DNA from 4 places in the Flindersiella endophytica genome. Region 2 is predicted to be linked to each of the others. Evidence: riboswitches for the same ligand, from Rfam matches in the RefSeq annotation. Region 2 holds a riboswitch; each other region holds the start of a gene.
The links. A riboswitch is a leader RNA that binds a small molecule or an ion and turns the genes downstream of it on or off. The one in region 2 is predicted to bind ZMP and ZTP.
Positions count from the first base shown of each region.

Region 1 (7,249 bases), on a different contig from region 2:
ACGACCGCCTGGCCGACGACCTGCGCGAGGTCGCCCGCCGGCTGCTTACGTAGTCATTCGCGCGAGGCGGACGGCGAGGCCGATGAAGACCAGGCCGGTGATGCGGTCGAGCGTACGGCGGACGACGCCCCTGGCCAGCAGGCCGCGGATCCGGTCGACGAGGGCGACGAACAGCATCCACCAGACCAGGGCCGAGAGCACGGTGATCACGCCGAGTACGAGGACCTGCGGAGCGACTGGCATCGAGCCGTCGATGAACTGCGGGAGGAGGCTGAGGAAGAAGAGGGCCGCCTTTGGGTTCAGCACGTTGCCGACGAAGCCCTGGACGAACGCCTTGCGGCGGCTGCCGGTTGGGGTGGGCGGTGTTGGTGCGTTGGGCTCGGCGTTGGTGTTGGGCTCTGCCTCAATGGCGGGCTCGGGTGCGGTTTCGGCTGAGGCTTTGGTGTCGCGCGGCTTTCGGGACGCAAGCAGCGCGTGCACGCCGAGGTAGACCAGGAACGCGGCACCGATCAGCTTTACGACGGTGAACACCGTCGCGGATCGGGCCAGTAGGGCGGACAGGCCGAGGGCGGCGGCGGTGACGTGAACGCATAGACCGCACAGCACGCCGAAGGCGGCCGAGCGACCGTAACGGCCGCCGCGGGAGGCGTGCCGCAGGATGAGCGCGAAGTCCGGGCCGGGTATCGCGTGCGCGATAGCGACCGTCAGAAGAAAACCGAGTAGGACCGTCGTCGACACGTCTTCCATCCTGCCGGGTGGTGGCAACAGGTGGTCGGTGTTTCGCTGACGGCCGCGCCACGGTTGGCTTCCACCGACCGCCACCACGGCCGATCGTCCACCACGGCGCGGCGCTGGTCGATCGGGAACAGGTGGAGCGGATGGCGGCGCCAGCTGAGTCAGAGCAGCCGGAAGCACAGCGCGGGGGTAGGCGGCACTGCAGCAGCCGGGGCGAGCGGTGGGCGTAACGGGGCAGCTGGTCAGAAGAAGTTCTGGCACCACGGGGTCGGGCCCTGGAAGATTCTGGTCAGGGCGGCGACGTCGGCCTCGGTGGCGCCCATGAGCAAGCCGCGGCGGAAGAGTTGGGCGGGGTTGGACCAGCCGGTGTAGAGGGCGGCGAGCTGGCCGATTCCCATGGCTACCGCGGGTGCCGAGGTGGTGGTGGGCTCGAGGGTGCCTTTGCCGTCACTGACCGCGAGGGTCCAGCGGCCGGTGTTCCACGCCGCTCCGGGGTCGGTGAGGTCAAGGCGGACCTCGGCCGAGACGGAGTCGTCGTAGCCGCGGGCGGCGATCGCGCCCTGGGCGTCGACGAGGCGGGTCATCCAGCACCAGCCTTCGCCGTGGGGGCGGGTGCCGCGTTCGCTGAGTTGCATGGTGAGGGCGCGGTTCTGCGGCGCCACGAACGTGATCGTGCGCGCGACGGGATAGTGGCCGGCCAGCAGGCGGGCGAAGGCCAGTTCGGTGTCGAGGTCGGAGGCGACGTGATGCCCCACCGCGAGCCGGAAGAACTCGCGGTTGCCGCTCGACTCCTTGTGGGAGAACGTGATCGACCCCGTGAGGCGCCCGGAGTGCTCGGCGACGTACGCCTCCTGGATCCCCGGGTAGCCCAGCATCCGCCGGGTCGCGAAGAAGTCGCCGTACGAGAGGTTGCCGGGCTCCTCGCACGCGAGCGAGTCGTGCAGCGCGCGCATCGCGGGCAGGTCGGCCTCCTCGGCCGGGCGGACGACGACCGGGGACGACGGCTTGGGCAGGTCGGCGAAGTCGCGCAGGTCGACTTCGTACTCCGGGAACGAGCCGGCGACCTCCCAGCCGTGCCGCCGGTAGAACGTGTGGTTCATGGGATAGAGCGTGGCGATCACCTCGCCGCGTTCGCGCATCGCGTCGAGTGCGGCGGCGACCAGCCGCGAGCCGACACCGCGCTGCCGGTACCCCGGGTCGACCGCGACGCCGGAGACGCCGCCCATCGGCACCTTCCGGCCGCCGAACCACTGGCCGAGCTCCCAGATCGAGAACCGGCCGACCAGTTTGTCGCCGTCGGTCGCGACGAGGCGCCGGTCGAGCGGGTTGTTGGAACGGTCGTCGTCCTCGTCGAACGCCGACGGCCGGGCCGAAAACGCCAGCTGGCTGAGCTGATGCAGCGGCTCGCGTTCGTCCTCGCGTGCGGTTCTTACCTCGATTCCCACAGAATCGGACGATATCTGGCGAGCCCAGCCGTCGGACAGTGGATTTCCGCGCCGGCTACTTCCAGGCGACCGACTCGTCGAGCTGCTCGCTCGGCTGCGTCAGGCTGTACCAGTTGCCGGAGTCGTCGCGGAAGATCGCCTCGACGCCGTACGGACGGTTCTCCGGCTTCTGGATGAACTCCACGCCCTTGGCCGACAGCTCGGCATACGTGGCGTGGCAGTCGTCGGTGTTGAACGCGCCCGCGCCCAGCACGCCCTTCGCGATCAGCGCCTTGAGCTGCTCGGCGGACTCCGGATCCATCGACGGCGGGCCCGGGACCATCAGCGTGAGCTGCAGCTCGGGCTGGTCCTTCATACCGACAGTGACCCAGCGCATGCCGCCTTCGCCGAGCGTCATGTCGAACCGCTCTTCCAGACCCAGCTTCTCGGTGAAGAACTTCTTGGCGGAGTCCTGGTCGAGTACCCACACCGTTGCCAGGCCGAGGGACGTGATCATGCTGTTCCGCTTTCTACGTAGGGAGATGTGCGCTTCTCACGCTAGGTCTTCCCCGTCCGGAAGGGCTTCTTGATTCTTGCGGAAGCCACCGGCCCAGAAGAGTACGAAGCAGCCGGGGATCGGCGGCGGCCCGGAGCTGCGCGCCGACGCCTGGAACTCGCCGGGCGTCAGCCCGGTCTGCTGCTTGAATCGCGTGCAGAACGTGCCGAGGCTGGTGAACCCGACCAGCATGCAGACCTCGGTGACCGTCAGGTTCGCCGACCGCAGCAGCTCCTGGGCGCGCTCGATCCGCCGGCGGCTGAGGTACTGACCGGGCGTCTCACCGTAGGCCTGCTTGAACAGCCGTACGAAGTGGTAACGCGAGTAGCCCGCGGTCGCCGCCACGGCGTCCAGGTCCAGCGGCTCGGCCCAGTCGCGATCCATGGCGTCCTTGGCGAGCCGCAGCCGGCGCAGCAGCGCGGTGTTCACGCTCCGATGCTGGCACGGCTCCCAGGTGCGGTCACAGCGGCGGTGACGGTGTGTCGTAGCAGTACTGCGGTCGTGACGGGTCCGACGCCGCCGGGTACCGGGCTCAGGCCGCCCGCCACCGGCTCGACGGATGCGGCGTCGACGTCGCCGACCAGCTTGCCCTCCGGCGTGGGGTTGGTGCCGACGTCGATCACGTACGCGCCGGGGCGAACGTGCCGATCCGTGATCAGGCCCGCGCGACCGGCCGCGACCACGAGGACGTCGGCCTGCCGGGTGATCGCGGCCAGGTCGGAGGTACGGGAGTGCGCCACGGTGACCGTCGCGTTCCGGTCGAGCAGCAGGTGAGCCACGGGCTTGCCGACGACGGTCGAACGGCCGACGACCACAGCGTGCCGGCCGGCCAGATCGATCTCGTGGTGGTCGAGCAACGCGAGGACGGCGGCGGCCGTCGCGGGAGCGAACGCGGGCTGCCCGGCGGCGAGCCGGCCGAGGCTCAACGGGTTCGCGCCGTCGACGTCCTTGGCGGCGTCGATCGCGCCGGCGAGCTGCTGGGCGGACGGCAGGCCGGCCGGGAGCGGCGACTGGAGCACGATGCCGTGCACGGCATGGTCGGAGTTCAGCTGCCGGAGCGTGGCGCGGATGACCGAGCCGTCGGGTTCGGCCTCGATCACCTCACAGTCGACGCCGACCTTGGCCGCGGCGTTGGAGATCGTACGGACGTACCACGCGCTGGCCTCGTCGCCGCTCACCACCACGACGGCCAGCTTCGGCGGCGTGGGGCGGGCCGCGACAGCCGAGGCGACCTCGGCGCGGATCGCGGCCGCCGGTGCCTTGCCGTCCAGGCGCATGGCGGTCACTTGACGACCTCCTCACGCACAGCCGCGATGGTCGCGGCGGCTCGGGAGACGAGGCAGTCCACGCCGCCGACGGCAGCTGGGCCGCCGAGGTGGACCTCGACGTCGACGCGGGCAGTGGTCGCCACGGCGCTTGCGGCAGGAGCAGGAGCAGCAGGAGCAGCGGCACCGGCACCGGCAGAAGCAGCGGCAGGAGCAGGAGCCGCGGCAACGGCAGCGGTGAGGGGGTTGCGGTTGCCGATCTGCAGCGGCTCCTCCGCGAGCTCGATCAGCTGGGCCGAGGTGACCTCGGCGTGGATCGCGGGTGGCGGGGGGTTGGCGGTCAGGTGCGCGGCGGTCACGTGGCGATCTCCCTGCGGACGGTCGCGACGATGGTGGCGGCTCGGGCTACCAAGTCGTCCACGCCGTCGTCGGCGGCGGGTGGGGAGCCGAGGTTGACTTCGACGTTGACGCGGGCGGTGATGGCTGCCGCGCTGGCAGCGGCCGCTGCCGCGGCGACGTCGGTGAGGAGGTTGCGGTTGCCGATCGGCAGCAGCTCTTCCGCGAGCTCGATCAGCCGGGTGGCGCCGGCCACGACGGCGGCGGGTGGGCGGGCGGCTTCGACCAGGGCGGACCGGATCGCCTGCTTGCGGGAGTCCTGCTGCTCGGGTGTGTCCTTCGGCAGCCGGTAGGCCTGCGAGACGACCTCGAACGCCTCGGCGTCCTCCGCGGCCAGCTGGAGCGCCTCGGCCCGGCGCTCGTCGGCCTCGGCGATGATGCGTTCGATCGTTGGCGCGTGCTCGGCGTATTTCGGGGACTGGCTGTAGCGGCCGACCATCGCGAGCAGCGCGGCTGCCTGGGCGGCCTGCAGAGCGGCGGCCGCGCCACCTCCGGGCGCCGGAACCTTGGCCGCCAACTGCTCGAGGAAGTCGCCGATGGTGATGTCGTGCAAGATCGATACCTCCGTGGACAGGCTCGGAAGCACCCAGGCGATCGATGCCGCTCGACTCGTGACCGCTCCCCGGTGGTGACCCACCTACGCCAGTCGCGGTTTCGGCCAGACTACCTCTGCTGCTCGCGCGAGTTGGGCTACGACTCTAAGCTCTACGAGTCCGACGTCCAGGGAGGGAACCAGCTGTGTCCGCGCAGCCACCACAGTGGCAGCCGTCGCCTCAGCAGCGGCGGCCGCAACCGGGGCAGCAGCCGCCAGGCCGGCAGCCGTCGCCTCAGCAAGGGCAGCAGCAGCGCCCACCGCAAGGCCCGCAGCAGGCAGGTCCCCCGCGCTCGCCCGGTGCCCGCCGCGGCCCCAGCGAGCCGGGCCGATCCACAGCGCCCCCGAACGGCACCGGACGCGGTCGGGTCGCGCTGGCCGCCGGCCTGTCCGTCGTCCTGCTGATCGGCATGTTCACCGCCGTCACCTGGGCCGCGATCGCCGCCGAGAAGCAGCGGGAGCGGATCGCCGCGCAGCCGAGCCCGACGCCGTACTCCGTCCCGAAGTCGGCGGATCCGACCGAAGCGCCTCCTGCGAACGTTCTGGCCAAGCTGCCCACGAAGCCCGATCTGTGCGCGAAGCTGCAGACCGCGCTGGCCGCCGAGCTTCGGCCAGGATCCGCCAAGCCCAACAAGACGAACGACGGGGAGCGCCAGAACTGCCGGTGGGGCTCGCTCGACAAGCAGCGGGCCACCTGGGTCGCGCTCGAGGTAAGCGTGTACCCGGATCGCGAACCGGCGACCGCGATCGCCACTGCCGGCCAGGAGCTCGCCGAGGACAAGGACTACGCCGCCGACACCAAGAGCAACGGCGGGTTCCACAAGAACGTCCACGACGTCAGCGGGATCGGCGACGAGGCCTTCGGCGACGACTCGAGCAACATCATCACAACCGATGACGTGGGCGAGAAGGAGGACGAGATCAACTACCACGTCGCCGGAGCGCACCTCTACGTCAGGTCGGGCAACGTCCTGATCGAGGTCAACTTCCTCGGCGCGACGTATCCCGAGACCCAGAACGTCAAGACCCTGCGCGGCACCAACCTCACCTACGAGCAGGCGGAGCCGAAGGCCAGGCAGATCGTCGAAACAGTCGTGGAGCAGCTCAAGTGAACGTCGAGCTGCGCCCGCTCGCGATCGACGACTGGCCGGCGGTCCACGCCTGGGCGAGCCGCCCGGAGGCCTGCCGGTTCCAGACCTGGGGCCCGAACACCGAGGACGAGACGCGGACGTTCGTCGCAAGTGCGGTCGCGGACGCCGCGCTCCAGTCGCCGCCGCGCCTGTTGTACGTCTTCGTGGTCGACGGCGACGTGCTCGGCAACGGCGCGCTGATCTTCCACAGCCGGGCGCAGCGGCAGGGCGAGATCTCCTACATCGTGCATCCCGATCGCTGGGGACGCGGCATCGCGAGCACGGCCGGGCGGGAGCTGCTGAGGATCGGGTTCGAGGAGCACGGCCTGCACCGGATCCAGGGCACCTGCGACCCGCGTAACGCCGGCTCGGCCGCGGTGCTGAAGAAGCTCGGCATGCGCTACGAGGGCCGGATGCGTCACACCCAGCGCATCCGCGACGGCTGGCGCGACTCGGAGCTGTTCAGCCTCCTCGAGGACGAGTGGGCCGAAGCCGGCCGCGGGATATCGTCGGGAGCGTGACCGAGCAGCCGACGGGTCTCGCGACCCGGATCTACGAGACGGCCCACCTGACCGGCGAGTTCCTGCTGCGTTCGGGTGTGACGACCAGCGAGTACTTCGACAAGTACCGCTTCGAGTCCGACCCCGCGCTGCTGCGCGAGATCGCCACCGCGCTGGCGCCGCTGGTCCCGTCGGACGCCGACGCGCTCGCCGGCCTCGAGCTCGGCGGGATCCCGCTGGTCACGATGTTGTCGCAGGTGACCGGGCTCCCGGCGTTGTTCGTACGCAAGCAGCCCAAGACCTACGGCACCTGCCGGCTCGCCGAGGGCGGTGAGGTCTCGGGCCGCCGGCTGGTCGTGGTCGAGGACGTCGTGACCTCCGGCGGCCAGATCATCATCTCGACCGGCCAGCTCCGCGAGCTCGGCGCGCAGGTCGACACCGCGGTGTGCGCGATCGACCGCGAGAGCGGTGGTGTCGAGAAGCTCGCGTCCGAGGGCATCGAGCTGCGCTCGCTGTTCCGGATCAGCGAGCTGCACAGCTAGACGATCTAGGACATCCCGATGGCGTTCGCCTCTACCGCCGCGACGCTCGTTGGCCAACAGTGGTTCCAAGCGGAGCAGAAGGAAGTGACGACGCCCGTGGAACCCACCA
Region 1 covers NZ_BAAGYY010000044.1:208,038-215,286, reverse strand. The annotation lists gene ACYVF6_RS45890 (TetR/AcrR family transcriptional regulator) at 1-53, shown strand, start outside; gene ACYVF6_RS45885 (LysE family translocator) at 46-738, opposite strand; gene ACYVF6_RS45880 (GNAT family N-acetyltransferase) at 978-2,180, opposite strand; gene ACYVF6_RS45875 (VOC family protein) at 2,236-2,676, opposite strand; gene ACYVF6_RS45870 (helix-turn-helix transcriptional regulator) at 2,713-3,144, opposite strand; gene ACYVF6_RS45865 (bifunctional 5,10-methylenetetrahydrofolate dehydrogenase/5,10-methenyltetrahydrofolate cyclohydrolase) at 3,141-3,992, opposite strand; gene ACYVF6_RS45860 (hypothetical protein) at 3,998-4,339, opposite strand; gene ACYVF6_RS45855 (cyclodeaminase/cyclohydrolase family protein) at 4,336-4,929, opposite strand; ZMP/ZTP riboswitch at 4,954-5,036, opposite strand; gene ACYVF6_RS45850 (hypothetical protein) at 5,115-6,080, shown strand; gene ACYVF6_RS45845 (GNAT family N-acetyltransferase) at 6,077-6,619, shown strand; gene pyrE (orotate phosphoribosyltransferase) at 6,616-7,140, shown strand; gene ACYVF6_RS45835 (GyrI-like domain-containing protein) at 7,159-7,249, shown strand, end outside.
Region 1: linked by a shared signal. The riboswitch ahead of ACYVF6_RS45855 (cyclodeaminase/cyclohydrolase family protein) and the one ahead of folP (dihydropteroate synthase) in region 2 are both predicted to bind ZMP and ZTP.

Region 2 (7,249 bases):
TACCGGTGCAGCCCGGCGACAGCCTCGAGTCCGCGCTGTCGCCGGGCTGGTCGCGTTCGAGGGGCGCGTCTGGTTGGCGCATACCTGAGGGCACACCGGGTACGCGCCGGTATGACTACTTCGGTTGCGGAGCTCGCGCGGCAACTGCGCGTCGACGCGGTTCGCGTCGCGGACCAGGCCGGGTCGGGCCATCCGACCTCCTCGCTGTCGGCCGCCGACCTGATGGCCGTGCTGCTCTCCGGCTTCCTGACCTACGACTTCGACGAGCCGGACCATCCGGGCAACGACCACCTGATCTTCTCCAAAGGCCACGCCTCGCCGTTGCTCTACGGGATGCTGCGCGCGGCCGGCGCGATCAGTGCCGAGGAGCTGTCGACCTACCGGCAGGCCGGCAGCCGGCTGGAGGGTCACCCGACGCCACGGCTGCCCTGGGTCGACGTGGCGACCGGATCGCTCGGGCAGGGCCTGCCCATCGGCGTCGGATTCGCGTTGACGGCAAGGGATCTCGACCGGCTGCCATACCACGTCTGGGTGCTCTGCGGTGACAGCGAGCTCGCCGAAGGCTCGATGTGGGAGGCGTTCGAGCACGCGGGCGCCGAACGGCTCGCCGGCCTGACCGCGGTCGTCGACGTCAACCGGCTGGGCCAGCGCGGCCCGACCCGGCACCAGTGGGACACCTCCGCGTACGCCCGCCGGATCGGCGCGTTCGACTGGAACACGATCGAGATCGACGGCCACGACCTGGCAGAGGTCAGCCAGGCGTACACGCAGGCGCTCGCGAGCGACCGGCCGACGGCGATCCTGGCGCGTACGCACAAGGGTCGTGGCGTGGCGAGCGTCGACGACCAGGAAGGCAAGCACGGAAAGCCGATCCCGTCGGCGGACGAGGCGGTCCAGGAGCTCGGCGGCGCCGGCTCGGCCCAGGTGAGCGTGCGCAAGCCGGCCGAACGGGTGGAGCCGTTCCGGTTCACCTCGCAAGGGCCGCTCACGCTGCCGGCCTACACCGTCGGCGAGTCCGTGGCGACCCGCACGGCGTTCGGCGAGGCGCTGGCCGCGCTGGGCTCGGCTCGCGGCGACATCGTCGGGCTCGACGGCGAGGTCGCGGACTCGACCCGCATGGAGACGTTCGCGAAGGCCCATCCCGAACGGTTCTTCGAGTGCTACATCGCCGAGCAGCAGATGGTGGCCGCGGCTGTGGGAATGCAGGCGCGCGGCTGGACGCCTTACGTCGCGACGTTCGCGGCGTTCCTTACCCGTGCGTACGACTTCATCCGGATGGCGGCGATCAGCCGGGCGAACCTCTGCCTGGTCGGATCGCACGCGGGCGTGGAGATCGGGCCGGACGGGCCGTCGCAGATGGCGTTGGAGGACCTTGCCATGCTGCGCGCCGTGCACGGCAGCACAGTGGTGTATCCGTGCGACGCGAACCAGACCGCTGCTCTGGTGGCGGAGCTGGCGAACCGCACCGGAATCCGTTACCTGCGTACGACCCGTGGAGAGCTGCCCACGATCTACGATCCGGGCGAGCTGTTCCCGATCGGCGGCAGCAAGGTGTTGCGCCACTCGCCCGAGGATGCCGTCACGCTGGTGGCGGCCGGCGTCACGGTTCACCAGTGCCTGGAAGCCGCGGACCGGCTGGCCGGCGACGGCATAGTCGCGCGGGTGGTCGACGCCTACTCCGTCAAGCCGATCGACGTGCCGGCGCTGCACGAGGCCGCGATGGAGACCGGCCGGATCGTGACGGTGGAGGACCACTGGCCCGAAGGCGGCCTGGGGGAGGCGGTGCTGGCCGCCTTGGCGACGGCGCCACTGATGCCGAAGACACAGCGGCTCGCCGTCCGCGACCTGCCGGGCTCGGCCTCGCCGGCCGAGCAGCTCCGGCTGGCCGGCATCGACGCGGAGTCCATCCGGGCGAGTGCGCTGGCGTTGACGACGGGGTGACGGCCCGAGCGTCAGGCAACCTGCGGGCTCCTAGCCGAACGTGCGCTTGCGTACGACGCCCTGCTGGACGACGCAGACCACGTTGGCCGGATCGCCGAGGAGCCGGATGTCGGCGAGCGGATCGCCTTCGCACACAACGATGTCGGCGAGCTTGCCGGCCTCGAGGGTGCCGATCCGGTCGGACAGTCCGAGCAGCTCGGCGGCCACGCGCGTGCCGGCCTGGATGGCGTCCGACGGCGCCATGCCGAGCGCGACCAGGTGGCCGAGCTCACGGAGGTTCTGGCCGTGCGGGCCGATCGCCGAGTCGGTGCCCATGGCGATCCGCAGGCCGCGTTCGATCGCCCTGGCGATGTTCTGGTTGGTGATGGCGACCCAGCGCATCTTCTTCTCGTAGTGGTACGGCGCCATCTTCGCCTGGTCGATGCCGTCGGACGTCGACAACGTGGGTACGACGAACGTGCCCTGCTCGCCGGCCAGGTCCATCGTCTGGTCGTCCAGGCCGTAGCCGTGCTCGATGCTCGTCACCCCGCCGCGCAGCGCGGAAAGGATGCCCGCCGTGCCCTGCGCGTGTGCCGCGACCGGGCGGCCGCCGTGGCGGCGCACCTCCTCGACGACGGCCCGGATCTCGTCCTCGGTGAGGCCCTCGTCCTCCGGCTGGTCGTGCGGGCTGCTCGTGCCGCCGGTCGCGCAGACCTTGATGACGTCGGCCCCCTCGCGCAGCAGCCGGCGCACGGCGACGCGTACCTCGTCGACGGTGTCGGCGACCTCGCCGAGCCCGCGGCTGACGTCGAATCCCTCGGGCGTCGAGAAGTCGGCGTGCCCGGCGGTGTGGCTCATGATCCGGATCGCCGTGTGCAGGCGCGGCCCCTCGGTCAGCCCGTCCGCGACGGCGGCGCGGTAGCCGGCGGCCAGCCCGCCGAGGTCGCGTGCGGTGGTCACGCCCGCGTGCAATGTACGGCGCAACCGGTCGGCCGTCCGGAAGACCTCGACCGTCGGGTCGATGGTGTATCGCATGGCGATGTCACGGGCCGACTCGAACGCCAGATGCACGTGGCAGTCGATGAACCCCGGCAGCACAGTACGTCCGCCGACGTCGACGACGTCCTCGCCAGCCTCACCGGCCGGGCCGGGCTCGAGCGCCGGAGCATCGGCAGCCGGTCCGGCATAGGTGATCGTGCCGTCCGCACCCACGCGGACGACCGCGTCGTCGAGCGGTGGTGAGCCGGTGCCGTCGACGAGCCGGGCACGGGTGATCCGGAACGGAGTGCATTTGTCCGAGGTTGGCATGCCCGGATTATGTCGCCGGCGGATGACGATCCGATGATCCTGTGCGTCGGGCGCATGTCATTGGACCGCATCCGGGGGTTCCGTTGGACCCTGGTTCGAAAGGGGTGCCAACGCCCTACTTGGAGTTATGTCCGGACACGGGAAGCTGCCTCGCCGCTCCATAACGGAGATCCACGACGACATCGGGCGGCTCAAGCACCGCGCCGACCAGCTCTCCCGCGATGGTCGGGCACTCGTGCGCAAAACGCACGCCATGCTGGCCCGCACCACGCAGGCGCTGGTGAGCTCCCGGCTCGTGCTCCGGCAGGCGTGGTCCGCCGGCGGTGGGGTAGTCCCTGGCGATGGGCCCGACAGGACACCGATGACCAGGCCGGACCGAAGCCGAACGGTCACGATTCCGTTCGGCACCGTCTGCCTGGATGCCGACCTGACCCTTCCGGACGCCGGGCAGGGCCTGATCGTGTTCGCACACGGCAGTGGGAGCAGCCGCCACAGCCCGCGCAACCGTTACGTCGCGAGGGTGCTCGAGCAGGCCGGTCTCGGCACCGTGCTGGTCGACCTGCTGACCGTCGAAGAAGACCAGGCCGACAAGCTGAGCCACCAGTTGCGCTTCGACATCCCGTTGCTGGCCAGGCGACTGACCGGTGTCATCGACTGGCTGCTCCGGCAGCCCGAGACGGCAGGCCGGCCGATCGGCCTGTTCGGCGCCAGTACCGGCGCGGCGGCCGCGTTGATCGCCGCCGCGGAGCGTTCCGAGCCGGTACGTGCGGTGGTCTCGCGCGGCGGCCGGCCCGACCTGGCCGGGGAGGCCCTGGCGTCGGTCGAGGTACCCGTGTTGCTCATCGTCGGCGGTCTCGACCACCAAGTCCTCGACCTCAACCGGCAGGCGACGGAGGAGCTGCGGTCGCCGGCCCGCCTGGAGATCGTCCTCGGCGCGACCCATCTCTTCGAGGAGGAGGACGCGCTGGAGCGAGTCGCCACGCTGGCCAGAGCGTGGTTCGTCCGCCACACCGGCGTGGAGCCTCCCAGCGACTGAGCACAGGCCGCCCGACTCCGTCTAAGCTCGGGCCTGAGCCGTGACTGGCGCGTACGGATGGACGAAACCATCGGGAAGCGGCTCCGTCCGCGAGGACGCGTCGCCGTGCGCCTGGGCTGCCTTCGGATCGATGCGAAAGAGGTGGCCCATGCCGCGCCTGGTGGGAATCGTCAACATCACAACGGACTCGTTCTCCGACGGCGGCAAGTATCTCGCCGCCTCCGACGCGCTCACGCATGCACGTGAGCTGCACGCACAGGGCGCCGACGTCGTCGAGCTCGGCCCGGCGTCGAGTCATCCGGACGCGGCCGCCGTCAGCCCCGCGGAGGAACAACGCCGGCTCGCCGATGTGCTCGACGCGCTGGCCAGCGTGGGCGTACCGGTCTCGGTCGACTCGTTCCATCCGGAGACCCAGCTGTTCGCGGCCGCGCGCGGTGCCGCGTATATCAACGACATCCAGGGCTTCCCGGACGCGCGCCACTACGCCGGCCTGGCCGCGACGAGCTGCCGGCTGGTCGTCATGCACTCCGTCCAGCGCCGCGGCCCGGCGACCAAGGTGGCCACGGACCCGGAGCAGGTCCTCGCGGGCATCGAGCGGTTCTTCACCGAACGGCTGGCAGCGCTGGAGGCGGCCGGCATCGCCCGGGACCGGCTGGTCATCGATCCCGGGCTCGGCTACTTCCTCGGTAGCAACGCCGAACCGTCGCTGCTGGCGCTGTCCGGCATCCGGCGGCTGAAGGCCCGGTTCGGTGTTCCGGTGCTGGTGTCGCCGTCGCGCAAGTCGTTCCTTCGTACGCTCACCGGATCCGGCCTGCCGCGGATCGGGCCCGCGACGGTGGCCGCCGAGCTGTACGCCGCCCGCGAAGGCGCCGACTACATCCGTACCCACGACGTGGCCGCGATCCGCGACGCGCTGACGGTCTTCGGTGCGCTGGATGCCCGCCGGGCCGTCAGCTCGCCGAGCTGAGCTTCCAGACCGCCGTCGCGACCGCGGTGCAGGCGATCGTGACCGCGGTCAGCGTGACGGCGGCGAACAACGAGAACACGTTGCTGAGCAGCCCGACCGTGATCGACGCGACCGCTACGCCGGTATAGATGCAGGTGATGAACGCCGCGGTCACCTCGCCTCGGCGCTCGGCCGGTGCGAGCTGGTTGACGTCCGCCTGCGAGCCGAAGTAGCCGAACCCGACGCCGAGACCGCACAGCAACGCGGCCAGCAACACCAGCCCCAGCGCGTGCGCCGGGAACGCCGCGACCAGCGCCGCGAGCCCGGCCACCAGCAGTGCGTGCGCGGCCAGCTGGGTCCCGCGCGGCGTCAGCCCGCTGCGTACGGCGAACGCCTGGGTGACGCAGGCGACGCCGAGCATGCACGAGGTGATCGCGCCGAGCAGGGCGAGGTTGTGGGTGCCGAGCAGCTGGCTCGCGTAGGTCGGCACGACCGACAGGTAGAGCGCACCGACGGCCCAGACCGCGGCTCCGGTGAGCCCTGCCTGCGCGAACCGTCCCCGGCTGCCGGCCGGGACCGAAGGCCACTGCAGCCGCCAGCTGCCGCTCGGCGTCGATGGCTCCGGCGCTCGCAGCACGGCGATGCCGACGCCCGCGGTGATGACGAGGCCGGCGAGGTACGGCAGTACGGTCGGCGCCGGTGCCCACTCGGCGAGCATGCCTGCCAGCACCGGCCCGACGGCCGCGCCTCCGGCCTGGCCCATCACCGCCCCGACCGCTGCCCGGGCAGCGTCGGCTGCCGGCTCGAGCTCCACCAGGGCTGCCGCGGCCGTGCCCGCGGTGGCGCCGAGCGCCGCGCCTTGCACGCCTCTGGCCACGAACAGCCAGACCGTGCCGCGGGCCAGCAGGAACACCACGGACGCGAGCACGGCGGCTCCGAGCCCGAGCGCGACCACCCGCCTGCGGCCGAACCGGTCCGACAGCTGCCCGAACAGCAACAACGAGGGCACCAGCACGATCGCGTACGTGGCGAAGATCAGCGTCAGCACGACGTTGGAGAAGCCGAACTCCTGGCGGTAGACGGCATACAGCGGCGTCGGCAGGTTCGCTCCGAGAAGCAGCGCGAACAGCGAGGCTGCGAAGATGACGAACGGCCAGCGGGTCCGGTTCACACGTGCCGGAACTTCGGTTCGCGAACCCATTGGTGCGGGTTAGCCGCGATTGTTCCGGCCAAACCCGGATGTGGGGGCTAGGTGGCGAAGATCAGGTAAAGATCCCAGGCGTTGTTCTTCGGCTGGCAGGCGTAGTCGTCGGCGCCGCCCGGATTGGTAGGCCAGAGCCAGGGCTGGGCGGCGGCATCGCACTCCGCTTCGGTCGGATAGGTCCCCTGGTACTGCCAGTAGTCCGCTGCCGCGACCCCGGTGGCGAGCCCGAGGCTGAGTACCGTCGTCACACCGATCGCCAGCGCACGCTTGCGAATCCCCATCGTAGACCTCCCTGCTCACGGTGCCGCTCTGGCTTGTCGTTCTCATCTGAGGCAAAGTTCGCGTGTCTGACAAGGCTTTCCGGTACGTCTGTCGCCTCCGGCAGCGGCCGGATCAGGACGCCGGCATCGAACTCCGTCGATCCTCGGGGTCGACCCCGAGAGCGGCCCGGCCGCCGTCGACCGGCAGCACCGTTCCGGTGACGAATCCGGCCGCGGGGGAGAGCAGGAACGCCACGACGTCGGCGATCTCCGAGGGCTGCGCGATCCGGCCGAGAGGGTGCACCCGGACCAGTTCGGCCTCGACGGTGCCGGCCGCCTCTGCCGGCAGGCCGCCCAGATGGTCGTCGAGCCTCGACGTGTGGACGCTGCCGGGCGCGACCGCGTTGACGCGGATGCCGACGGGGCCGTAGTCGACGGCGGCCGCGCGGGTGAGGCCCTCGATCGCCGCCTTCGCCGTCGCGTACGCTGCCGCTCCCGGCACGGCGCGGCCGGCCTGGTGCGACGACAGGTTGACGATCGACCCGGCGGTTCCGGCACGCAGGAACGCGCGGACG
Region 2 covers NZ_BAAGYY010000036.1:158,708-165,956, forward strand. The annotation lists gene ACYVF6_RS39210 (hypothetical protein) at 1-88, shown strand, start outside; gene ACYVF6_RS39215 (transketolase family protein) at 112-1,941, shown strand; gene ACYVF6_RS39220 (metal-dependent hydrolase family protein) at 1,972-3,228, opposite strand; gene ACYVF6_RS39225 (dienelactone hydrolase family protein) at 3,356-4,264, shown strand; ZMP/ZTP riboswitch at 4,295-4,388, shown strand; gene folP (dihydropteroate synthase) at 4,413-5,231, shown strand; gene ACYVF6_RS39235 (MFS transporter) at 5,215-6,411, opposite strand; gene ACYVF6_RS39240 (hypothetical protein) at 6,459-6,695, opposite strand; gene ACYVF6_RS39245 (SDR family NAD(P)-dependent oxidoreductase) at 6,808-7,249, opposite strand, start outside.

Region 3 (7,249 bases), on a different contig from region 2:
TCGGGAGTTGCCTCCGCCGAGCTCGAGGTGGGCGACCCGTTGGTGACCTAGCGCCACCAGGTGCCGCGTGGCCAGTGCCGCCGCCCGCCGGTCCTCCACCGCGACACCCGACAACGGCGGGCGGACCCGCTCGTTCAGGATCACCAGCGGCAACCGCGCGCCCGCCACCCGCTCGACCACGCGGTCGGACGCCTCGCCGTTGCGCTGCAACATCAGCCCGTCGATCGCGCCGCCGCGGACGACGCGGCGGAACGTGGTGTCGTCGGAGGCGAGACTGTCGACGTCGGCGAGGATCAGGATGCTGCCCTGCTGCCTGGCCTCCGCCTCCGCGCCGGCGATGATCTCGCCGTAGACCGGGTTGTGGATGTCATGCACCGCCAGCCCCAACGTGCCGACCGAAGCCCTACGCAGCGCCCGGGCCGCATGGTTGGGCGCGTACTGCAGTTCCTCGGCCGCCGCCAGCACGCGGTCGCGCGTCTCGGGCCGGATCCGCAGCGACGGGTCGCCGTTGAGCAGCCTGGACACGATCGACGGCGTCACTTGCGCCAACCGGGCCACCTCGACGATCGTGGACACGGCTTCAGTGTAGAAACGTTTTAACGCGATCGTGAAGGAGACCCGGCCATGAGCGAACAGCGCCTGCACGACCACCTCGTCGAGCAACGCCACGCGAACGGCGTCGCCGTGTTGCGGATCGACCGGGAAGAGGCGCTGGGCGCGCTGTCGCGCAGCATCCTGGAGCGGCTCCGCGACTACTTCGCCGCGCTCCAAGGCGACGACGACATCCGCGTGCTCGTCCTGACCGGTACCGGACGCGGCTTCATCGCCGGCGCCGACATCACGGAGTACCACAACGTGAGCCGGCCCGCGTTCGACGACTACCAACGCCTCGGCCGCGAGGTGTTCTCCGCCCTGGAACGCCTCCCCCAGACCACGATCGCGGCCGTCAACGGCTACGCCCTCGGCGGCGGCTTCGAGGTCGTGCTCTGCTGCGACCTGATCGTCGCGTCCGAGAAGGCGAAGTTCGGCCTGCCCGAAGTCAAGCTCGGATTGCTCCCCGGCGGCGGCGGTACGCAACGCCTGGCCCGCGCCGCCGGCTCCAGGTTCACCAAGGAGCTCGTCCTCACCGGCCGCTTCGCCACCGCGGCCGAACTGCAAGCCCTCGGCCTGATCAGCCAGGTCTGTGAGCCGGATCGCCTGTACGAACAGGCCGTCGAGCTCGCCGGAACGATCGCCGGCCAGGCACCGCTCGCCACCCGCGCCGCCAAGCGCCTGATCGATGACGGCCTCGCGATGGAGTTCGAGACAGGTCTCACCGTCGAGCAGCAGGTGCTGTCCAACCTCTTCGCCAGCACCGACGCCAAGGAAGGCATCAACGCGTTCATCGACAAGCGCGACCCCGCTTTCAAGGGGAACTAGCCAGGGACGCTAGGTACAGTAGGAGAACGGCCGCGACTGGCGAAGGTGGACCACCACCGGGGAGCGGCCGCACAAACAAGACGCGAGCGTCGAACGCCTGGGCGCCTCCGTCAGCGACAGCAGCTGAGGAGGCAACCAAAACCATGCATCTGCGCTACGGCACCAACCCCCACCAGGCCGCCCGAGCCACCCCGGTCACCCCCGGCACCGAGCCGATCACCGTGCTGAACGGCCAGCCGTCCTACATCAACCTGCTCGACGCCCTCAACGGCTGGCAACTCGTCCGCGAAGCCGCCCACGCGCTGGGCATACCCGCGGCCGCCTCGTTCAAGCACGTCTCCCCCGCCGGCACCGCCCTGGCCGGCCCGATCGACGACGTAACGGCGGAGCTGTACGGCGTCGCCGATCCCGGAGACCTGGCCAGCGCCTACCTCCGGGCCCGCGACGCCGATCCCAGGTCGTCGTTCGGCGACTTCGCTGCCGTCTCGCATCCCGTCGACGCCGAGCTGGCAGAGTTGCTGACCACTGTGGTCTGCGACGGCATCGTCGCTCCTGGCTACGCGCCCGGCACGGTCGCCACGCTCGCCAGGAAGAAGCGCGGAAGCTTCCTCGTCATCGAGGCCGACCAGTCGTTCACGCCGCCCGAGCAGGAGCATCGCGACGTCTTCGGGCTGCGCCTCACCCAGGACCGCGACCAGCCGAAGCTCCACGCAGGCAGCCTCGAGCTCGTCACCGGCGACCCGATTCCACCACGCGCCGCAGCGGATCTCCTGCTGGGCATGGCGACTCTGCGCTTCACCCAGTCCAACTCCGTCTGTTACGTACGCGACGGCGCAACGCTCGGCATCGGTGCCGGCCAGCAGTCGAGGGTCGACTGCACCCGGCTCGGCGGCGCCAAGGCCGACACCTGGTGGCTGCGCCGTCACCCCGCCGTTCGCGCACTGACGTTCCCGCCAGGCACCAGACGCCAGGACCGGATCAACGAGCAGATCCGCTACCTCGAGGACGAGCTCACAGCCGCCCAACGAGACCAGTGGATCAGGCAACTCACCGGCGTCGCGTTCGTGTCGGACGGCGCGCTGCCGTTCCGCGACAACGTCGACCACGCCCACCGCCACGGCGTCAAGTACATCGCCGAGCCCGGCGGCTCGATCCGTTCCGGCGACGTGGCCGCCGTCTGCCGGGAACACGGCATCACGCTCGCCCGGACCGGCCTCCGGCTGTTCCACCACTGACATCCCTGACACCACTCACACCTGCCAGCGACAGTTCGTCCGTACGCAGGCAGGCCACCCGATGCCCCGGCGAGATCTCGTCGAGCGCCGGCCCGGAGCCGGCCACATCGCACGTACCCTCCACCGCATACGTGCACCGCGTGTGGAACGAGCAACCGGCCGGCGGGTTCGCCGGATCCGGCAGGTCGTCGGACAGCCGGATCCGGCGTCCGGTCTCGCGCAGCAGGGGATCCGGCCGCGGCACGGCCGACAGCAACGCCTCGGTGTACGGATGCCGCGGCGTGGAGTAGAGCGACGCGGTCTCCACCAGCTCGACGAGCTTGCCGAGGTACATCACGGCAACCCGGTCGCACACGCTCTCCACGACGGACAGGTCGTGCGACACGAACAGGTACGTCAGCTCGAGCTCCTCCTGCAGATCCCTCAGCAGGTTGAGGATCTGCGCCCGCACCGACACGTCCAGCGCCGACACCGGCTCGTCCGCGATCACCAGCCGAGGGTTCAGGATCAGCGCCCTGGCGATGTTGACCCGCTGCCGTTCACCACCGGAGAACGCGTGCGGGAACCGGTCCATGTACTTCGGCGACAGTCCCACCCGCGTCAGCATCTCCGCGACCCGGTGCTCGAGCTCCGACCCCGAAGCGATCCGGTTCGCCCGCAACGGCTCGCCGACGATCTGCAGCAACGTCATCCGCGGGTTCAGCGACGAGAACGGATCCTGGAACACCACGCGGATGTCCCGCTGGAACGGCCGCAGCTCCCGGTATCCCAGCCGGGCCAGGTCGGTGACGGCGCCGGCGGAGTCCCGGTAGAGGACCCGACCCGTGGTCGGCTTCAGGATTCGCGAGATCGACCGGCCGAGCGTCGACTTCCCACAGCCCGACTCGCCGACCAGTCCCAGCGTCTCGCCGCGCCGGATGCCGAGGTTCACCCCGTCGACGGCGCGGAGCTGTCCGGCCGTACGTCCCAGCAGGCCGTGCTTGACCGGAAAGTGCACCGACAGGTCCCGCAGCTCGACAATCGACTCGTTCACGCGTCGACCTCCTCGACAGCACTCACCCGGTCCTGGGCATACAGGACGCACCGCGCCGTCCGGCCCTCCCCGACCGGCACCACAGGCGGGTCGTCCACGTCGCAGACGCCGGCGATCGCCGAGTCGCACCGCGGATGGAACGGACAGCCGGCAGGCCGGTCGGACGGATGCGGGACGTTGCCACGAATCACGCTCATCCGTTGCTTCGTCCCCTCCCCCATCCGTGGAATCGATCCCAGCAAGGCCTTCGTGTACGGATGTTTCGGGTCGTGAAAGATGTCGTTGACTGGACCATGCTCGACGACCGTGCCGAGATACATCACGACCACCTCGTCGGCGACCTCGGCGACCACACCCAGGTCGTGCGTGATGAACAACACCGACATCCCCGTGTCGGCCTGCAGATCGCGAATCAGGTCGAGGATCCGGGCCTGCGTCGTCACGTCCAGCGCGGTCGTCGGCTCGTCGGCGATCAGCAGCGCCGGGTCGCACGCCAGCGCGATCGCGATCATCACCCGCTGGCACATGCCGCCCGACAACTCGAAGGAGTACGCCGACATCCGCTGCTCCGCGTGCGGAATCCCCACCCGCCGCAGCAGCTCGACCGCCCGCACCCGGGCCTCTTCAGCAGACAGCGGTAGGTGGGTCTGGATCGCCTCGAGCAGCTGAGATCCGATCGTGTGGACGGGTGACAGCGAGGCCATCGGCTCCTGGAACACCATCGCGATCTCGGCCCCCCGGACACGACGCAACTGCTCGCTCCTGCGCCCGAACGTCGCCAGGTCCACGCTCTCGTCGCCGGCGCGGTGCCACCGGATCGAGCCGGAGACCACCCGTCCTGGCTCGTCGACCAACCCGAGCACCGATCGCGCCGTCACGCTCTTGCCGCAGCCCGACTCGCCGACCACGCAGACTGTCTTGCCACGCGGCACAGTGAGGTTCACGCCGTCGACGGCGCGCACTACACCCTCCCGGGTGAAGAACTGCGTCCGCAGGTCCTCGATCTCGAGCAGCACCTCGCTGGGTGGCATCGGCACCCTCATCTCTTGTACGGATCGGCGGCGTCCCGCAGCCCGTCGCCGACGAAGTTCAGCGCGAGCACGGCGACGACCACCGCGACGCCGGGAATCATCAACCAGGGCGCGGTCGCCAGCACCCTGACGTTCTGCGCGTCCTGCAGCAGCACGCCCCAGCTCACCGCCGGGGCCTGCAGGCCGAGGCCGAGGAAACTCAGCGCCGTCTCCGCGAGGATCATCCCCGGAATCGACAGCGTGACCGACGCGATCAGGTGACTGGTGAACGACGGCAGCATGTGCCGGAAGATCACCCGCGGCCGGCTGCAGCCGTCGATCCGCGCGGATGTGACGAACTCCTCCTGCCGCAACGCGAGGAAGCGGCCTCGAACGACTCGTGCCAGGTCGGTCCAGCCGACCACTGCCAGGATCACGGTGATCGCGAAGTACCGCTGCATCGGTCCCCAGTCGCGGGGCAGCGCGGCCGAAAGCCCCATCCACAACGGGATTCCCGGGATCGACATGAAGAACTCGACCATCCGCTGGATCACCGTGTCGAGCTTGCCCCCGAAGTACCCTGACAGCCCGCCGAGCAGGATGCCGAGCGCGAGAGCGATCGCGACGCCCACCAGGCCGATCGTCATCGAGATCCGCGTGCCGTAGATGATCCGTGAGAGCAGGTCGTAGCCGTTGCGGTTCGCGCCGAGCAAGTACATCGGCTGCCGTGCGTCCCTCGGCCCGATCAGGTGACGGTCGCCCGGGATCAGCCCGAACAGCTTGTATTCCTTGCCCTTGACGAAGAAACCCACCGGAACGCGATGCTTCTCGTCGACCTTGAAGGTCAGCTCGAACGTATCCGGGTCGACGGTCGATCGATAGCCCTTGACGTACAGGCCGGCGTCGGTGCTGAAGTGCAGACGCTGTGGCGGCGCGTAGGTGTACTGCGCGTTGAACGCAGCTGCCGTCGTCGGTGCGAGGAACTCCGCGAACAGCGCGACGAAGTAGATCCCGAGCGTGAGGACCAGCCCGATCATCGCGAGCTTGTGCTTGCGGAACCTCCACCACACCAGCCGCCACTGCTTCGCGGTCCGCCTGCGCGTGGTGGCCCGCCGCGCCCCACCAGCGTCCGGTGCGTCGGCGACTCTCGTCGTGTCGGCGTCGGGAAGCACGTGTGCCATCAGGGTTTCGCCTCCCTATCGGATCCCCGCCCGGACTCGCGGATCGAGCCAGGCCAGCAAGATGTCGGACAGCAACGTCCCGACGACGGTCAGCGCACTGACGATGAGGATGATCGAGCCGGCGAGATACATGTCCTGCGACCGCAACGCCCCGAACAGCAAAGGCCCTGTCGTCGGCAGGTTCAGCACCTTCGACACGATCACCTCGCCGCCCACCAGCCCCGGCAACACCCAGCCGACCGTCGAGACGAACGGGTTCAGCGCCAGTCGGACGGGATACTTGACGACCAGCCGATTCTCGGAGATCCCGCGAGCCCGGGCGGCAACGACGTAAGGCTTCTTGAGCTCGTCCAGCAGGTTCGCCCGCAGGATCCGGATCATCCCGGCCGTACCCGCCGTGCCGAGCACGATGACGGCGATCACGATCGACAGCGGCGAGATGCCGCTCGTACTCAGGTCGAACAGCCGGTACGCGCCGTACATCAACGCCAGCGCGAGCATGAAGTTCGGGATCGCGAGCCCGAGGAAGCCGAGCGTGGTCGCGAGGTAGTCGCCGATGGAGTACTGCCGCACGGCGGAGTACAACCCGATCGGGAACGCCACCAGCCAGGTGAAGAACAGCGCGAACGTCGTCAGGCCGACCGACCACGGCAACCGTTCGCCGATCAGGCCGGAGACGTCCCGCCCGTACTCGAAGGACTGTCCGAAGTCACCGTGGAACAGGATGTTGCCCATCCACGTGGCGTACTGCTGGTAGATCGGCTCACCCAGCCCGTACCGATGCCGCAGGCCTTCGAGCATCGCCGGATCGACCTGGTCGCCCTGCGCCTGCAGCTTGGTGACCAGCGCTGTCAGGTAGTCACCGGGCGGCAACTGGATGATCGCGAACGCCACGACGGAGATGGCGAACAGCGTCGGGATCATGTAGAGGCAGCGCCGGCCGATGTATGCGAGCACTCCGAACCTCCTAACCGTCCTTTGTGCTCAGTCAGCGATGTAGAACTGCTCGGGGTACGTCACGCCGGGATACGGGAACTTCGCGGCGAAGAACGTCTTCTTCGGCATGTTGTGGAAGTTGTTCTTCACTACGCCGTACGGCGGAACGGGAGTGCTGATCCCGATCAGATAGAACTGCTCCTTGCCGATCGCGAGGATCTGTTCCATCAACTGCTCGCGGCGTTTGGCGTCCGGTTCGCTGCGCAGCTGCTGGTAGAGCTGGTACTGCTGCTTGACCGGTTCCGGCGGCTCCGCCGCGCCCTTGGCCTTGCCTTCCGACTCCAGCCAGGCCGACCACAGCGGCGCGAACGTGTTGTCGTTCCCAGGCATCGGCAGGAAGAAGTTCGGCGTGTTGATGGGATCGAGCGCGCCGTC
Region 3 covers NZ_BAAGYY010000024.1:291,211-298,459, forward strand. The annotation lists gene ACYVF6_RS29180 (LacI family DNA-binding transcriptional regulator) at 1-576, opposite strand, end outside; gene ACYVF6_RS29185 (enoyl-CoA hydratase/isomerase family protein) at 625-1,419, shown strand; ZMP/ZTP riboswitch at 1,442-1,529, shown strand; partial or broken gene ACYVF6_RS29190 (hypothetical protein) at 1,548-2,654, shown strand; gene ACYVF6_RS29195 (ABC transporter ATP-binding protein) at 2,614-3,687, opposite strand; gene ACYVF6_RS29200 (ABC transporter ATP-binding protein) at 3,684-4,718, opposite strand; gene ACYVF6_RS29205 (ABC transporter permease) at 4,727-5,878, opposite strand; gene ACYVF6_RS29210 (ABC transporter permease) at 5,894-6,835, opposite strand; gene ACYVF6_RS29215 (ABC transporter substrate-binding protein) at 6,863-7,249, opposite strand, start outside.
Region 3: linked by a shared signal. The riboswitch ahead of ACYVF6_RS29190 (hypothetical protein) and the one ahead of folP (dihydropteroate synthase) in region 2 are both predicted to bind ZMP and ZTP.

Region 4 (7,249 bases), on a different contig from region 2:
TCCTGCGGCTGGCGCTGCCGGTGTCGAAGTACCTCGTCTGCAAACGCACGCCTGCGCTGGTGGCCGAGGCGCTGGAGTGCCTGGGCGGCAACGGGTACGTCGAGGACTCCGGGCTGCCGCTGCTGTATCGCGAGGCCCCGCTCAACTCGATCTGGGAGGGCTCGGGATCGGTGCAGGCGCTCGACGTGCTGCGTGCTCTGCAGCGCGAACCGGCGGCTCTGGAGTCCTGGCTGCTCGAGATCGGCGCCGCGCGGGGCATCGACCCCCACCTCGACGCGGCGGCCGAGGACGTCCTCACGTCCCTCTCCGACCTGGCCGACATCGAGTTCCGCGCCCGGCGCCTGGCCGAGCGGATGGCACTGGTGCTGCAGGGCTCCCTGCTCGTCCAACACGCCCCGGCGGCAGTGGCGGAGGCCTTCTGCGCATCCCGCCTCGGCATGGACGGCGGGCGCACGTTCGGCACCCTCCCCCGTTCGGTCAACACCGGCGAGATCCTCGAACGCGCCGGCACCTTCTGAGCGGCGCGCTTACCTGGGCCTTGCGGTTCCTCTATCCTGAGCCCATGCCATCCGTCCAGCTCCCGAGAGGCGCCGAACGCAGCTACTACGGCGGCATCAAGACCGGCATTCCGGGACTGATCCTGATCCTGCTGGGGGCATATCCCGTCCTCGCCTTGATCCTATGGCTTGGACACGATCAACTGACGAGCACTACCTACTTCGCACTCGCGGGTGGAGTGCTTCTTCATCTATTGGCGATCGTTCTTTTGCTTCCAACGATCAGGCTGGGCCGCAACGGAACGCTGACGTCCGAAGTGTGCCGTAAGTATCTTCCTCGCCTCGGAGTGATAACCGTTGTCTGCGCCCTGTACTCCGTGCTGGCCTACGGCGTCACAGACCGGCTGGCCTATACAGCATTCTCAAGCCTGACCGCGATTGTCTGCCTTTGGTGCGAACTACATTTCTACCAGATTTACCGCGCGGTCACGGCCGGGAAAGGGACTGGAGACCAGTAGCCGAGGAGCGCTACAGCCATTGACTCTAGCCGGCCCAAGGGCGCGGCCAGCGGCCTCCGAACCCACCAAGCGGACTCATCTCAACTCCGATCCTGTCGAGCGCGTCCTCACATGCCTTTGCGAACTCGAAGTAGCCCCGCACGATGTCGAACGCAATCTTCACCAACCCGGATGCCACGGCAACGGCGGCTCCGATCGCTACCGCGGAAAGAGTGTCGACAGTGAACGGCGCCAGCGCCGCCCCTACAAGCAACCCAGCCCCGCTGCTGCTAGCAAGATCTATCAGCATGCCATCGACCGACTTCTTCGCCGCTTCCTGGGCTTCGGCCTTGGCCCTGAGCGCGATGGCGATCTTCTCGCAATGCTCTTCGAGTGGACCGAGACAATCGGAATCCACCTTGTCGTTCAGATAACTTTCCAAGGCTTCAGAGGCACTGTCGGACCATCGAAGTTTGAGCTCATACATCGAGTCGTGCAGCTTACGGTTCCAAGCCTTTGCCATACCGTACAGCGATCCGGTGCCACCACTTCTGCCTTCTGGACACCAGGCATCAGCAGCGGCCCGAAGTCGGGCCGGATCTCCCGGATCCATGAGGAATTTCCGGACCTCGAGCCATCTATCCGCTATGTCAGCCGGTGCGTACCCCATAATGACATCAACAAGTTGGACGCTGGCGGGACCAGGCGGCTCTCGATTGAGCGGAGGATCGGCGCGGGTGGCCCGATTCCATCGATCCTTGTACTCGTCTACCGGAACTCTCGGGTTGTATCGGTAGTATTGTTCCTGCTCATCAGTCAGGTATTCGTCGCTCATGAGCGATCCGCCTTATTCGTTGAGACGGCGACCGATGCGCAGAAGCTCGGCAGCACTGGTTTCTTCGGCTTGCTCACTTCGGGCGGCGACGCTGTGGAGCACGGTGCGGAGCTCGCCAAATGCGTCCGCACCATCCCGAAGGAAGTCACGCACCTTCGCCCGCAGGGCCTCGTACGAACTGTCTGGATCCGAGCCCTCGCCCTGGTAGCCCCAGTCACGAGCACGAAGGAACACAGGCTCCTCGTCGAAACTGCCGGCAGTTCTCCACATGTCTCCCCCGACGCCGAAGAACTCATCACCGGCTGTGCGGATCGCAGGGCGATCTACTTCTTTCGTCAAGGCAACCTCGCTCGTAGTGCGGCCAGTGTCTGGTTGAACTCCTCGAGCCGTTCCTGGGCACGGTCCTCGAAGGACCGGCCGTCGGTCAGACCGGACGCCAGTTCGACCCGGCGGCTGACTGCCGCCTCGCCGCACTCTTGCAGTACGGCACAGATATCCGCGGCAAGTCGGGCCGGCTCGACTTCCGTCGCGTGACGAGCGCGGATGTCCACGCGGTGCGGCTCTCCGCGAAGGTCGAACTCGGCGGCCACCGCACCACGGGCACGTTCCGAGCGCACTGTTTCCGCTTGCAGGCGCCGGATCAGGTCTGAAGCTTCGGGAATGGTGTCCACCGCTGTACGAATGACGGCTCCTGCGTCGCTCGCAGCCTGGTTGTCTAGGCCAGCGGTTGCGTACACTGTCTCGGCTGCTGCTGCCGAATCTTCGCGGGCCCGCATGTGGCAGGCGAATACTTCGCGAGCCAGATTCTGTGACTGAATCGACTTTGCCCAACACGGGTCCAGGTCGACGGTCTTCACTCGCTGCGTGCCGTCGACGGTGATGCGTAGGACCTTTCGCCGATCCTCGGCGGTGAACAGTTGAGCGGACAGTTCACGTTGGGCATACAGAATCCGCTCGCCAAGCGAGCGTGACTCACCTGTCTGCATCGATTCCACCCCGTGCTTGCCCCAGTCAGACCGGCCCCAGTACCGACCAGCCGACTGTATCGCGGCGATGCCGGACAGTGTCAAGGTTCAGACCTGCGGCACAGGTGCGGCCGGTAACGGACCGCGCGGTGGCGCCTGGCCACGTCCCTTGAAAAGGGACACGACCAGAAAGCGGCTCCTTCTCACCACCGTGACCAGGAGCCGCACCAGCACCCGCATCTCTCCGCTCCCTCCGCTGATGGCTGCACTAGGCTCGTCGGGGTACGCGGCGACTGGCGCTGGGGTGGAACCGACCACCGGGGAGCCGCGTACGAGACGCAAGAGCCCGTACCGGCACCGCGCGCCTGGGTGTCTGGGTCGCTGGAACCAACGCTGACCCAGGAGGAAGCACGATGACCGACCTGACGACTCGTCTGGCCGATGCCGACCCGAAGATCGCCGAGCTCGTGGAGGCGGAGGGGCGCCGGCAGTTCGAGAAGATCCGGCTGATCCCGAGCGAGAACTACGTCTCTCGCGCCGTACTGGAAGCCACCGGCACCGTCCTCACCAACAAGTACTCCGAGGGCTACTCGCGCAAGCGTTACTACGAAGGCCAGCAGCTCATCGACGAGGTCGAGGAAGTCGCGATCGAGCGGGCCAAGGCGCTGTTCGGCGTCGAGCACGCCAACGTACAGCCCTACTCCGGCTCGCCCGCGAACCTCGCCGTCTACCTGGCGTTCATGACGCCGGGCGACACGTTCATGTCGCTGGAGCTGGCGCACGGCGGCCACCTGACGCACGGTTCGCCGGTGTCGGCGACCGGCACGTGGTTCCGTCCGGTGCACTACGGCGTCGACCCGGCGACCGGCCGGATCGACATGGACGCGGCGCGTGAGCTGGCGCTGAAGGAACGGCCCAAGGTCATCTTCTGCGGCGGCACGGCGATCCCGCGGCTGATCGACTTCGAGGCGTTCGCGTCGATCGCGCAGGAGGTCGGCGCGCTGCTGGTCGCCGACATTGCCCACATCGCCGGCCTGATCGCCGGTGGCGCCCACCCGACGCCGGTCGGGCACGCCCCGGTCATCTCGACGACCACCCACAAGACCCTGCGCGGCCCGCGTGGCGCGATGCTCCTGTCGGACGAGGAGCACGCGAAGGCGCTCGACAAGGCCGTCTTCCCCGGCCTGCAGGGCGGCCCGCACAACCACACGACGGCAGCGATCGCGGTGGCCCTGCACGAGGCGGCGACAGCCGAGTTCAAGACGTACGCGGCGCAGATCGTCACCAACGCCGCTGCCCTGGCCGACGCGCTGAACGAGCGCGGCTTCGACCTGATCTCCGGTGGTACCGACAACCACCTGATCCTGATCGACCTGACCAAGAAGGACATCGCCGGCAAGCCGGCGGCCAAGGCGCTGGACAAGGCCGGTATCGAACTCAACTTCAACACCGTGCCGTTCGACCCGCGCAAGCCCTGGTCCCCGTCCGGCATCCGGATCGGTACGCCGGCCGTCACCACCCGCGGCATGCAGGCCGACCACATGCCGCGCATCGCCGCCTGGATGGACGAGGCGATCGAAGCCGGCAAGAAGGAAGACGACGACGCCCTGGCCCGGATCGCCGCCGAGGTCAAGGAGTTCTGCTCCGCCTTCCCGATCCCCGGCTGGCCTGCCTGACCGACCCTTCGTTGAACGAACCGGCTGGGTGCGGCTCGACCATGAGCCGCGCCCAGCCGGTTTCGTCTGTGATCGCACGCGGCGACGGCTAGGAAGCTGCGGCGATCCACCAGTTGGCCATCGTGAGCGTCTGGAAGCCGAGCGACTCGTACAGCGGCCGCGCCGCCGTGGCCGAGGTCAGTGTCGCCGGCCGGTCGGCGTAGCGCTCGAGCACGGTGTGCATCATCGCGCGGGCGATGCCGCGCGACCTGTAGTCCGGCAGCGTCGTGACCCAGTAGACGCCCGCGGCGCCGCCCGCCTCGACGATGACCGTGATGCCCGCGGGCTCACCTTCCCACTCGGCCAGGAAGAACCGGATGTCCCGGCGGTCGAGCAGCCCGGCCGGGAACGCCGTCCCCTGCTCGTACGGCTGGAACGTCTCCAGCGGAAAGCCGTCGACCCCGATCCGCTCGACCACGGTCAGCAGGTCCGGCCCGTCGATCTCGGAGACGCTGACCGCCGACGGCCGCAGCGCGGGGAGCGGTGCGGGATGCCGGATCATCACCGCGAGCTGGCGTTTGACCAGGCCCTGCTCGGTCAGATCGACGGTGCCGAACGAGTCCTCCACTGTCACGCCGGCCTGCGAGGGTAGGGTCGCCTGCCGGGCGGCCTCGGCGACGTCGGCATCGGCCGGCTCGCCGGACAGCATCATCACGCGACGGCCGCGCCGGCCACCCTCGACGACGAGCAACCCGTCGGTACGCACGTATTCGTTCCCGCGGGCCTCGGCGAGAGCCGTCCAGAGCGCGGCGGCGTTGCGCACCGCACGTTCGAGATCGTCCATCCGGCAAACGGTAGCCGCGCCTCAGAACAACGTGTGCGCGATCTCCAGAATCCTGCCGTCGTCCGCGACGATCGGCACCAGCCGCCATTTGTCGAAGGCGGTGCAGGGATGGGCGACGCCGAGGCAGACGCGGTCGCCGACGGCGAGGTCGGAGGACGGGGGCAGGTCGAGGAAGCCGTGCTGGTCGTTGACCTGCGAGACCTCGACGCCCGAGGTGTCGCGACGTTCGCCCGTCACGGACTCGGCGAAGCGCACGATCGGCAGGGCCACGTCGAAGGGCACGTCGCGGCGGCCGGCGCCGATCAGGGCGCGACCCGGCTCCGGGCGGGACAGGACGTACGCCCACACGTCGATCGCGGGATGCAGGTCGGACGGCAGCGGTGTCGCCACGGAGTAGAGGCCGTCGTCGTGGGTGACGTAGCCGCCACTGCGCAGCACCACCGTCGCCGGCTCCGCGCCCGACAGCGAGGCTGCCACCACGTCGAAGTACGTACTGCCGCCGGCGCTCAGGATCGGCGGGCCGGAGATCACCCCGGACCCCGCGAGCTCCAGCCCGAGCCGGCGCACCGCCGAGCAGAGCTCGGCCACGGCGTCCATCGTCGCCTCGTCACGCGCATGGCCGACCACGCCTTCGAACGCCGAACAGCCGACCACCGCGAGCGTTCCGGTCGCAGCGGCGGCCCGCGCGACCGCGGCCCCTTCCTCGTGCGTGCGCGCGCCCGTACGCTTGCCCGGCACGCCGAGCTCCACCAGCACGGGCAGCCGGCGCGACAGTCCGGAGGCGGCCAGCGCCCGATCCAGCAGCGAGACCCCGTCCAGCGTGTCGACGTAGCCGATCACCGTCAACGCCGGGTTGGCGTTCAACGCCGAAGCCAGCCAGGCGATCCCCGCCGGATCGACGAGCTGGTTGGCCATCAGCACCCGGCGCACACCCATCTCGGCGAACGTACGCACCTGGTCGATGGTCGCCGCGGTGATCCCCCATGCGCCCGCCGCCAGCTGCCGGTAGGTGATCTCCGGCGACATCGTGGTCTTGCCGTGTGGTGCCAGCTCGACACCGTGCGACCGGCACCATGCCGCCATCGTCGCGACGTTGGACTCCAGCGCGGAGGCCCGCAGCACCATCGCCGGGAACGTCAGGTCGAACAGGCTCGCCTGGTCGGCGATGCGGTTGGGCTGCTTGCGCAGCTCCGCGAGATCGTCGCCGAACACGTCGGCGTCGTACGAAACACCTTCGAGCGTCACAGGCCGGCCTCTCCTCGTCGTACCGCTCGACCGGCTCGGGCACCGGTCAGCACGCCATCCGCCAGCACCAGCCGGCCCGCCACCAGGACGTGGCTGACGCCGGACGCGAGGCTGCGCGGGTTCGCATAAGTCGCGGTGTCACCGACCGACTCCGGATCGATCACGGCGAGGTCGGCGACGTTGCCCCGCACCAGCTGGCCGCGGCCGCGCAGCCCGAACCGCGACGCCGGACGACCGGCAAGATGCATCGCCGCGCGCCCCCAGTCCCAGTCGGCCAGCTCGCGTGTGTGCCTGCCGAGGAACCGCGCGAACGCGCCCCAGCCGCGCGGATGCGGATGCCCGCCGAGGTAGATGCCGTCGGAGCACGCCATGTGCCTGTGGTCCCTGGCCAGCGCGCGCATGTCGTCCTCGGTGCCTCCACCGGGTGAGCCGATGATGCAGCCGACGGCGAGCTCGCTCGCCACCAGCAGCTCGCAGACCAGCTCGCCGAGCCCCAGCTCGGTCCGTTTGCTGGCCTCGGCAAGCGACAGCCCTTCCAGGAAGCGGTAGCGCTCGCTGGCGACGTAGCCGAGCGTCGCCTCGGCCAGCTCCGTCTCGATGCCCGGGAACCAGGTCTGCTCGAGCTCGGTGCGTACGGCCGTGTCGGCCAGCCGGCGCAATGTCGCCTTGACGCCACCCTCCTGTACGCGCGGCGGCAGCGCCTTCATCGCG
Region 4 covers NZ_BAAGYY010000013.1:664,788-672,036, forward strand. The annotation lists gene ACYVF6_RS15335 (acyl-CoA dehydrogenase family protein) at 1-518, shown strand, start outside; gene ACYVF6_RS15340 (hypothetical protein) at 563-1,015, shown strand; gene ACYVF6_RS15345 (immunoglobulin domain-containing family protein) at 1,041-1,829, opposite strand; gene ACYVF6_RS15350 (hypothetical protein) at 1,842-2,168, opposite strand; gene ACYVF6_RS15355 (YbaB/EbfC family nucleoid-associated protein) at 2,165-2,815, opposite strand; ZMP/ZTP riboswitch at 3,074-3,172, shown strand; gene ACYVF6_RS15360 (serine hydroxymethyltransferase) at 3,208-4,470, shown strand; gene ACYVF6_RS15365 (GNAT family N-acetyltransferase) at 4,559-5,293, opposite strand; gene ACYVF6_RS15370 (type III PLP-dependent enzyme domain-containing protein) at 5,315-6,538, opposite strand; gene ACYVF6_RS15375 (N-acyl-D-amino-acid deacylase family protein) at 6,535-7,249, opposite strand, start outside.
Region 4: linked by a shared signal. The riboswitch ahead of ACYVF6_RS15360 (serine hydroxymethyltransferase) and the one ahead of folP (dihydropteroate synthase) in region 2 are both predicted to bind ZMP and ZTP.